2 regions of the Mesorhizobium sp. 2RAF45 genome follow, and region 1 is predicted to be linked to the other one. Evidence: riboswitches for the same ligand, from Rfam matches in the RefSeq annotation. Region 1 holds a riboswitch; the other holds the start of a gene.
The links. Region 1 has a riboswitch for cobalamin ahead of AB4Z43_RS13340 (DUF1636 family protein). Riboswitches for the same ligand answer to the same signal wherever they lie in the genome.

Region 2: linked by a shared signal. The riboswitch ahead of AB4Z43_RS02665 (CbtB domain-containing protein) and the one ahead of AB4Z43_RS13340 (DUF1636 family protein) in region 1 are both predicted to bind cobalamin.

What each region holds. Positions count from the first base shown of each region.
Region 1 is NZ_JBFRGG010000004.1:70,682-75,801, forward strand. Features, by position in the region: gene AB4Z43_RS13320 (ABC transporter permease) at 1-646, shown strand, start outside; gene AB4Z43_RS13325 (substrate-binding domain-containing protein) at 716-1,705, shown strand; gene AB4Z43_RS13330 (DMT family transporter) at 1,833-2,792, opposite strand; gene AB4Z43_RS13335 (class I SAM-dependent methyltransferase) at 3,080-3,727, shown strand; cobalamin riboswitch at 3,937-4,142, shown strand; gene AB4Z43_RS13340 (DUF1636 family protein) at 4,165-4,632, shown strand; gene AB4Z43_RS13345 (ABC transporter ATP-binding protein) at 4,629-5,120, shown strand, end outside.
Region 2 is NZ_JBFRGG010000001.1:532,737-537,856, forward strand. Features, by position in the region: gene cbiB (adenosylcobinamide-phosphate synthase CbiB) at 1-965, shown strand, start outside; gene cobO (cob(I)yrinic acid a,c-diamide adenosyltransferase) at 962-1,591, opposite strand; gene cobU (bifunctional adenosylcobinamide kinase/adenosylcobinamide-phosphate guanylyltransferase) at 1,593-2,108, opposite strand; gene AB4Z43_RS02660 (CbtA family protein) at 2,101-2,916, opposite strand; gene AB4Z43_RS02665 (CbtB domain-containing protein) at 2,932-3,111, opposite strand; cobalamin riboswitch at 3,145-3,342, opposite strand; gene AB4Z43_RS02670 (aromatic ring-hydroxylating oxygenase subunit alpha) at 3,474-4,643, shown strand; gene AB4Z43_RS02675 (MFS transporter) at 4,647-5,120, opposite strand, start outside.

The sequences.
Region 1 (5,120 bases):
CACCCGCTTTCGGCTGGAGCCGTTCATCGTCACGCTTGCTGGCTTGCAGGCGGCGCGCGGCCTGGCGCTGGTCGTCTCGGGCAACCAGTACATCAACATTTCCTATGGCGACGGGCCGGGCCTGGCACCGCCTGTGTTTGCGATCCTCGGAGAGCGGCTGTTCAACAACACCGTGCCGGTCGCCACCATCGTCTTCATCGTCTTTGCCGCGATCGCAACGATCGTGCTCAACACGACGCGCTTCGGCCGCTATGTCTTTGCCGTTGGCGGCAACGAGCGCGCGGCGCGCATTTCCGGCGTGCCCGTTTCGATGGTGAAGATCTCGGTCTATGCCATCACCGGTTTTGCTTCGGCTCTGGCCGGCATCGTGCACGCCGGCCAGTTCAATTTCGGCAGCGCCAATGACGGCATGGGCTACGAACTGACAGCCATCGCCGCCGTGGTCATCGGCGGCACAAGCCTGTTTGGCGGCGCCGGCTCGATGGTCGGCACCGTGGCCGGCACCATCATGCTGGGCGCGCTCGCCAACATCCTGCAGCTCAACAACATCACGCCGGCAATGCAGTTACTCGCGACCGCCGCGATCATCGTGCTGGCGGCAGTGCTTCAATCCCTCGTTCGCCGCCGCGAGGGTTTGGGTCGTTAGGAGGAAGGCGGCAACAAAGTCGAAGTCAACCAAGGTCTGGCCCCCGGCCCGACGAGGAGGAGAGTGAGTATGAAGACCACAAGACAAGGAACGAGGCGCACGCTTCACGCCGTGCTTCTGGCAGGCGCGGGCCTGTGCATTGCGGGATCCGCCCAGGCTGCAGACCCGATGGTCAAGGCCTGCGCCAAGGACGGCCAGTTCATCATCGGCTTTTCGCAGGCCAACAATGCCGAGCCCTATCGTCAGCACGTCAATGACGAGCTGACCGCGGCGGCCAAGGCCGTGCCGGGCTTCACGCTGCAGATCGCCGACGGCGCCGGCAACGTCAACACGCAGACCTCGCAGGTCGACAATTTCATCACCCAGAAGGTCGATCTGCTGCTGATCTCGCCCTTCGAGGCGGCACCGCTGACGCCGGCGGTGAAACGCGCCATGGATGCCGGCATCCCGGTCATCGAGCTCGACCGCAAGACGGTCGGCGATCCCGGCAAGGACTACACCGCCTTCATCGGCGGCGACAATTACAAGATCGCGCTCGAGGCCGGCAAATACACCGCCAAGACCTTGCTGCCGGATGGCGGCGAGGCGGCGGTGCTGGAAGGCTTGCCGAGCTCGACGCCGGCGGTTGAGCGGCTGAACGGCTTCAAGGACGGCGTCAAGGAGAATGCCAAGATCCAGGTCGTCGCCGAGCAGGCCGCCGACTGGGTGCCGGACAAAGCCCAGACCGCCTTTGCCGCCATGCTGCAGGCGCATCCCGACATCAAGGTGCTCTATGCCTCCAACGACATGATGGCGGCCGGCGCGCTGCTTGCCGCCAAGGGAGCTGGCAAGGACGTCAAGATCATCGGCACCGACGGCCTGCCCGGACCGGCCGGCGGCATCGAGGCCGTCGCAAAAGGCGACTGGGCGGCGACCTTCACCTATCCGACGGGCGCCAAGGAAGCGATCGAGATGTCGAAGAAGATCCTGCTCGACTGCGCGACTTCGGTGGAACCAACGGTGACGGTGGAAACGACCGCGATCACGGCGGAGAACGCCAAGCAACTGATGGGGAAGTGAGGGCCGGAGAGCCCGGCATTGAACTTGATGCGCAAGGCCCCGGAAGGGGCCTTGTTCGTTTTGGGAGGGCCTGCCGAAGAATGGCAACTTCATGGCGCACTTCGGTCATTCGCGCGGCTATAGATTTCTACGCCACGCGTGGTTGAGCTGGCCTGGGTTTGACCACGGTGGCGAGTATGATGCCGGCGACAATGAAGGCCGCACCGACCAGATCGTAATCGTGCAATTCCTCGCCGAGCAGCAGATAGGCAAGCATGGCGACGAACACCGTCTGCAGGTAGAGCAGCATGCTCGCCCGACTCGCGCCGAGTGTTTCCACGCTTTTGTTGTAGAGATAGTACATCAAGGCGCCGCCGGGTCCTGCCAGATAGGCGAGCGCGAGAATGCTGTGGACGTCCATGGCGGAGCGTGCGTCGTTGAACAATTCCCACAAATGGAAAGGCAACGCGACCAGCGCACCGGCGCCGAGCAGCAGCACGACCATCGGCAGGAGTTCGATGCCGAATTTGGCACGGCGCAAAAGCACGGTGTACAGGCCCCAGCAGAACGCGCTGCCGACGATCCACAACTCGCCGGCGTTGAACTCGAGTTGCAGCAGCGCCGTCAGGTTCCCGTGGGCAACGATGAAAATCATTCCGGCGAGCGCAACCAGCGCGCCAAGCGACTTCCACAATCCGAGCGGTTCGCCAAGCACGAAACGCGCGAGCACCATCGTCATGACAGGCGAAAGCGCCATGATGATGCCGGCCGTGGTGGCGTTGGTGTCGTTGAGGCCATGGTAGATCATACCCTGGCATAGGGTGAGGCCGATCGCCCCTACGGCGACGACCTCCAAGGCGCGAGTTCGCAAAAGCCCAATCATGGCGTCGTGATGACGGTGCACAATCGGCAGTAGGATGGCGCAGGCAAGCGTCAGCCGCCAAAAGCAGAGGCCCCAGGGCGGCATTTCAGGCGCCACCCATTTGGCCGCGATATAGACACCAGCCGAAAGCAGCCAGCACAGGATGGCGGCCGGATAGCCGGTCAAGGAGGATATGGGGCCGACCGCGGGTTGCGCGGCTTGATGCGCTATCGGCATTGCCTGCATGTCATGTCCTCCCCTTCGATGACGTCTGCCGACGGGGTAACATAACCTGCGTCGTTGGGTCATGCATCCGTTTTGAAGGGTGAGGTCGCGTACGCTTTTACTTTGGTATCGGGAGGTCGCGTGTCAGCTTTTCGCGTTGCATAGCCTGGCAGTGGCGGTTGGCAGTCGACCCAAATGTGACATTTAGTTCTGGTCGCGCTCCTGCCAGAATTTGGCATCCCGCCCCAACTGCTTACCTTGCGTTCAACTCCGCCATATAAGCATTCGAAATCCCGGGGGCGCCGCGAATGCTAGACAACTACAACCTCGACCGCTTCGGCGTGATCCACCAGATCGACGCCACGCCGATCACATACGACAAGCAATACATTTCCTATTACGAGGATCTGAGCGACCGGACCATCAAGCTCGGCTATCAGCGGCTTGGCTGGGTGCTGGGGATCACCGGTGAGATACCGCGGTCCGTGTTGGAGATTGGCTATGGCACCGGCACCTTCATTGAGGCCGCCAAGATTACCGGGGTTGCCGACTGTGCCGGCTGCGACATCACCAAATTTCCGCTGCCCGAGGGCGTCCGCTTTGTCGATTGGGACGAGGCGCTCGCCGGCTCGTGGGATCTCGTCGCCATGTTCGACGTGCTCGAGCACATTCCGGATCTGGGTTTCCTCGCCCGCCTTCAGACCCGCCACCTGGCCATCGCCGTCCCTTATTGCCGCTGGCGTGAACTCGGCGCCGATGGCGATGCGTGGTTCCGGACGTGGCGCATGCGTCTGCCCAACGAGCACCTGCACCATTTCGACCGTGACTCGCTGGTGGCGCTCCTCGCGCATTACGGCTTCGAATGCGTGACGCTGAATTGCTTTGAAGACGGGATCAGACTGCGGCCAGGCGAAGCGGGTCCAAATATTCTGTCAGGCTTTTTTAGAAAGCTGTAGCGCCGGTTTCCCTCGGCGACCGCGGCCAGGTGTCATGCCTCCTGCCTGGTGACCACTCGCGGCTGAAAACCGAGGTACCGCCGAAGACTTATTGCGCGAGGACAGGGGTTGACATCGTCGAGAAATATCGCTTCAAAGTAATGTTATTACATATTCTACGCAGCGCAGCGACATCGCAAAAAACCCATTGCGATGCGATCGATGGAAATCTACGGTGGGTGCGTGATGGTCCCCGCGCCGAAAGGCAAGGGGTGAAAAGGGAACACGGTGAGACCCGCAGAGGTCGAGACCGTGGCTGCCCCCGCAACTGTAAGCGGTGAGCAAGATCCGACGTGCCACTGGCCGGCAAGGCTGGGAAGGCAGGATTGCGCTGAGACCCGCGAGCCAGGAGACCTGCCATCACCGAGTTGACCGGACGGGGTGTGCCGGGAGGAGACGTGGACGTCGGTCTTGTCGTCCGGCTCGCCAGCATCCTTCCGTCGCTAGTTTTGGAAAGTGACGGAAAGTTGGACGGCGCCATCGATCATCGCATCATCGTGTGCACGCTTTGCCGTGACATCCCGACCGGCATCAGGTCGGGCGAAAGCCTGTGTGCCGATCTGCGCTCCCGGCTCGCGGCCTGCCAGGAACCCGCTGTGGCGCATGGCTTCACGATCGAAGGCGTCGAATGCATGGCGGGCTGTGCGCGGCCGCTGACCGTGGCCTTCCAGGCGCCAGGCAAGGCTTCCTATCTCTTCGGCTGCATCGACGCCGAGGCCGACGCCGGCGATCTCGTGCGATTTGCCAGGCTTTACGCCTCGCTTGCCGACGGCTGGTGCAATTCCGGACAGCGTCCGCCGCGGCTGCCGGGCAAGACGCTGGCTCGTATTCCCGGACCGGCCAAGGTTGAGGGCAACAGCCGATGACAACGCCGCTTCTCGAAGCCCGCGAACTCTGCGCGACGGCGAATGGCCGCGACCTGGTCCACGCCGTCAGCCTGTCGGTGGCCACAGGCGATCGCCTTGCCATCATCGGCCCCAATGGCGCCGGCAAGACCACGCTGCTGCGCATGCTGTCGGGCATGCTCAGGCCAAGTTCCGGCGAGGTGAAGCTTGGCGGGCGCCGCCTGGACAGGATCTCGACCGCCGAGCGGGCCCTGCACGTCGCCGTTGTCGGCCAGACCGACCAGCCGGACCCGCGGCTGGCGGTGATCGACTATGTCGAGCTCGGCCGCGTCCCGCATGCCGGACTAAGGCGCAGGAGCGAGGAGCGCGACATCGTCGTCGACGCGTTGCGCCGGACCGGCCTGTTGCCGCTGCTTGGCCGCAGCATAGGCTCGCTGTCGGGCGGTGAACGCCAGCGCGCCCAGCTGGCGCGCGCCATCGCGCAGCAACCGAAAGTGCTGTTCCTCGAC
Region 2 (5,120 bases), on a different contig from region 1:
TGATCGCTTTCCTGTCACTGGCCGTCGAATTTGTCCTGGGTTACCCGGACTGGCTCTTCCGCGCCATCGGCCATCCGGTGACGTGGTTCGGCAGGCTGATATCCTTTCTCGACTTGAGGCTCAACCGCGCCACCGATCCCGACGCGTTGCGTCGCCAACGTGGCGTCCAGGCGCTGCTGATCATCGTGCTGGTACCGGCGGTGATCGGCCTCTGCGTCCAGCTTGTCCTGCTCTGGTTCGTGCCCCTGGGGTTCTTCATCGCCGCGCTTCTGGCGACATCGCTGCTGTCGCAGAGGAGCCTCTACGAACATGTCGAGGCCGTGGCTGACTCGCTCGAATCGGGCGGCCTCGCAATGGGCCGTGTCGCCGTCTCGCGCATCGTCGGCCGCGATCCCGAAGCGCTCGACCGTGCCGCCGTCTGCCGCGCGGCGATCGAGAGCCTGGCCGAGAATTTTTCCGACGGCATCGTCGCCCCCGCCTTCTGGACAGGTGTTGGCGGGCTCGCCGGCGGCGCTGCCTACAAGGCCGCCAACACCGCCGATTCGATGATCGGCCACCGCACCCCCCGCCACGAGGCTTTCGGCTGGGCGGCGGCGCGCTTCGACGACTGGATCAACCTGCCGGCATCGCGGCTGACGGCGCTGCTGATCGTGCTGGCGGCTTTCCTGGTCAAGGACGCCGATCCCCGCAATGCCTGGCAGGCGGTGCGGCGCGATGCCAAAAAGCACCGCTCTCCCAATGCCGGCTGGCCGGAAGCAGCCATGGCCGGCGCGCTTGGCCTGGCGCTTGCAGGCCCGCGCAGCTATGGCGGCATCGTGGTCGACGACGTCTTCATGGGCGAAGGCGGCCTCCGCGACGTCGACAGCGGCGACATCAGGCGGGCGCTGAAACTCTACCGCGTCGCCGATTATTTGCTGATCGCGTTGTTCGCCGTGGTTTCGGTCATCGCCGTTCTTGCGTTCTAGAACTCGATCCCCTGCTGCGCCTTCACGCCTGCCGAGAAGTGGTGTTTGGTGACGCCCATCTCGGTGACCAGATCGGCCGCCTCGACCAGCGCCGGCTTGGCGTTGCGGCCGGTGACGACGACATGCAGGCCCTCGCGGCGCGCCTTCAGCGCCGCAACCACCTTGTCGAGATCGAGATAATCGTAGCGCAGGGCGATGTTGAGCTCGTCGAGCACGACAAGGCTGATCGAGGGATCGGCGATCAACTCCAGTGCCTTGGCCCAGGCGGCCTCGGCGGCGGCGATGTCGCGCTTCAGATCCTGCGTCTCCCAGGTAAAGCCCTCGCCCATCGCATGCCAGACGACGCGGTCGCCGAAAGCGGCAAACGCATCCTTCTCGCCGGTGTGCCACTTGCCCTTGATGAACTGGACGACGCCGACGCGCTTGCCATAGCCGAGCATCCGCAGCGCCAGGCCGAAGGCGGCCGTGGTCTTGCCCTTGCCCGGACCGGTGTTGACGATCAGCAGTCCCTTTTCGACCGTCTTGCTCGCCACCTCGGCATCCTGCACCGCCTTGCGCTTGGCCATCTTGGCGCGATGGCGCTCTTCGTCCCGGTCCTCGGTGGGCTTGTTGTCGATGTCGGTCATGTCACTTCACCTTGAGCGGTAGCCCCGCCACCATCAGCAGCACCGTATCGGCGATCGCCGCGACCTGCTGGTTGAGCCGGCCGGCGTCATCGCGAAAACGGCGCGCCAGGGCATTGTCCGGCACGATGCCTTGCCCGACTTCGTTGGAGACCACGAACCAGGGGCCGCGCGGCCGCGACAGCACATCCGCCAGCCGCCGGCACTCGGCGCCGACGTCGTGATCGGCCAGCATGTGATTGGTCAGCCACAGCGTCAGGCAGTCGATGAGCACCGGCTGGTTGTCCGGCAAGGCCTCGAGCGCGCCGGCAAGGTCGAGCGGCGCGTCGATGGTCGTCCAGCCTTCGCCGCGCCGCGAGCGGTGCAGCGCGATGCGCTCGCGCATTTCGTCGTCATAGGCTTGCGCGGTGGCAATATAGGTCCACGGTGACGGCAACGCCGTCGCCAGGATTTCGGCATGCGCGCTCTTGCCGGAGCGCGCACCGCCGATGATGAAGGTCAGCTTGTTGCGATCAGGCAAAGCTGTCGCGCAGGCTGGTCGCCGTGCCAGTGAAGCGTCCGCGCACCACGCCGACGACGGCGCCGAGGACCAGCCAGAACACCAGATTGGTCAGCGTCACCGCCACCACGAACTGGTGGTGCAGGCCCTCCGGGATCGGCGTCTCGAAGCTGTCGGGCTGCGGCGCGCCGACAATGTGCGGAGCAACGATCAGCGCCACGGCAAGGATGGCCAGCGGTAGCGACTTGCGGAATGCGATCAGGCCGAGCCCGATAGCGGTCGCGATCACGGTTGCCACCCACCAGATCTGGCGCTGCGTCAGGTCGGCGGCCGGCATGGCCGGCAGTTCCGGAGGCAGGCCGAGACCGGGCGCCAGTGTGAAGATGGCAAAGCCGGCCAGACCCCAGAACACGCCCTGGCGCCAATTGCCGATGCCGCCGGCGAATTCCGAAACCGCGACCAGGATCAGCGCGAAGCCTATGCCGGTGACGACATTGGACACCACGTTGAAGGCAAAGCGCTCGAAGCCGTCGGCCGGTGCCCAGCCTTCGTCTTCGGCCGGAGCGGCGGCTGCGGCCGGTGCCGGGGTCGCGGCGCTCATCGAATTTGCCGCCGGTGCGGCCGAACTCATCGCGTTGCCACTGGCGGCCCCAGTCGGCGCCGCGGGTGCGGCGGCATGGTCATGGCCATGGCCGCCTTCGGCCTGTTCGTAGACTTCCGCCTTGAGGATCAGCGGTACGGTGGCATAGGCCTGCATGCAGGCAAGAACGACGCCGGCCACGAGCCCTGCGATCGCCGCGATGAACACGACGTTGCGAAACAGGTTCATGATGTCAGATCCTTGTCAGTGGCAGGGAAAAGCCATCGAATGCCGGTTGTCATGACCGGCATTGTGGACCGCTTCGATATGCGAGAAGCCGACAAAGCCGATGATGAAAGTGCCGAGCAGTGCGGCGAGCGCCAGCTGCATGAAGCCCGACTGCGAGGAGACGGAGGCGCCGAGGGAGACGGAAGCGGTATTCATATCTTGTCCTTTCACCCTCCACCCGAGGGCCTGTCAGTTTTGCCGTCGTCGGCAGGTCTCCTGGCTCACGGATCAGCGCCCTTCCCCACCTTCCCGAAGACGAACCTTCAGTGGCATATGGAGAGGACTACCGCACACAGTTGCGGGGGCAGCCACGGCATTGGGCAAGAATTTCGCCCGCACCGCATTCCCTCTTGGCTCCAAAACGGAACCGACGACTGCATGACTATAGGGAAAATCGCGACACGCGGCAAACCAAATTCCGCCGGCAAACAGCGCGATTGCGCCATGCCGTTTGCAGGCACGAGAATTGACAATTCTTCCTGCCGGGTGTCGGCTGGCCGCTTCACAGGAAGCCAGCCATGCAGCCCACTGCCAGCGAGCGCGCCCCTTACAATGGCCTGACCCAGGCCGAACCGACCCTGCCCTCATCGGCCTATTGGGATGGTGAGAAGTACCAGCGCGACCTCGATGCCATTTGGTACAAGAACTGGCTGCTCATCTGCCGCGAGGCCGATCTGGCCCAGCCGCTGGCCTTCCGCCGATTCCGCATCGGCACGCAGGACATCGTCGTGCTGCGCGACGACACCGGCGCGCTGCGCGCCTTCCACAACACCTGCCGCCACCGCGGCTCGCAGCTTTGCCAGGAGAGCGAGGGCCGGCTGAAGGCGCGACTGATCACTTGCCCCTACCACGCCTGGTCCTATTCGCTGCGCGGCGACCTCGTGCGCGTGCCGTCGAAATCCTTGCCCGATGGCTTCGACAAGGCCGACCATCCGCTCTACCGCGTCGCGCTCTCGGTGTGGCGCGGTTTCGTGTTCATCAATCTGCAGGAGGATGCGGCGGGCTCAGCGCAGGCATCCTTCGACCCGGCCTCCGGCAATCTCGGCAACTGGCCGCTGGAAACGCTGGTATCAGGCCATGTGCTGCGCAAGGTAATGCACTGCAACTGGAAGATCTTTTGGGAAAACTTCAACGAGTGCCTGCACTGCCCGGGCGTCCACAAGGACCTCTCGCGGCTGGTGCCGATCTATGGCCGCGGCCTGATGAGCCGGCACGACGATCCCGAATGGACGCGCCATGCCGACAATGACGCACCGGAATTTTCCGGCGGCCTGCGCGCCGGCGCCGAGACCTGGTCGCGCGACGGCCAGGCGCACGGGCCGGTCTTCTCCGGATTGACGCCAGCCGAACGCGCCGCCGGCCAGACCTACGCCACCAGCCTGCCCTCGATGTTCATCGTCGGTCATGTCGACTATGTCAGGACCGTACGCCTGGTGCCGCTCGGCCCGGAAGAGACCGAACTTGTCGCCGAGTGGCTGTTCGCGCCCGAGGCGCTGGCCGCGACCGATATCGACAACATCGTCGCCTTCGGCACACAGGTGCTGGAAGAGGACGCCGCCATCTGCGAGGTCAACCAGAGGGGCCTGCGCTCGATGCGCCACCAGGCCGGCGTGCTCATGCCCGAGGAGTATGAACTGCACCGCTTCCACAACTGGGTGCGCGAGCAGCATGCGGCACTTTCACCGTGATCCTCACAGAGACTTCGGCAGGTAACGCCAGGTCACGAACCCGCAAACCGCCGCCAGCAGGCCGAGCGTGACGAACACCGAGCCCAGTCCGAAGAAGGCCAGCACCACCGAATAGACCAGCGGCGGCGTCAGCTCGGAAAAATCGAGATAGGTGCGGTAGACCGCCGCCATCTGCGCCCGCTCATAGGAGCGCACCGAACGCATGAAGGCGGTCGAGCCCAACGCATCGAGCGCTATGGTGAAAAAGGCGCCGCACAACAGGAAGGCGCCGGTGAGCAGCGGCACGGTTTCGCCGACCGTGCCCGCCGCCAGAAGCATCGCCGACATGGCGAAATAGGCAAATGTCATGGTGCGCCGGCCGCCAAAGCGTTTTCCGGCCTTGCCCCAGAAGATCGCCATGAACAAAAGCGCGTTGCCGGCCGAAACCAGCAGACCGCCGGCCAGCTTGCCCTCGCCGGTGATCACCATGAACAGTGG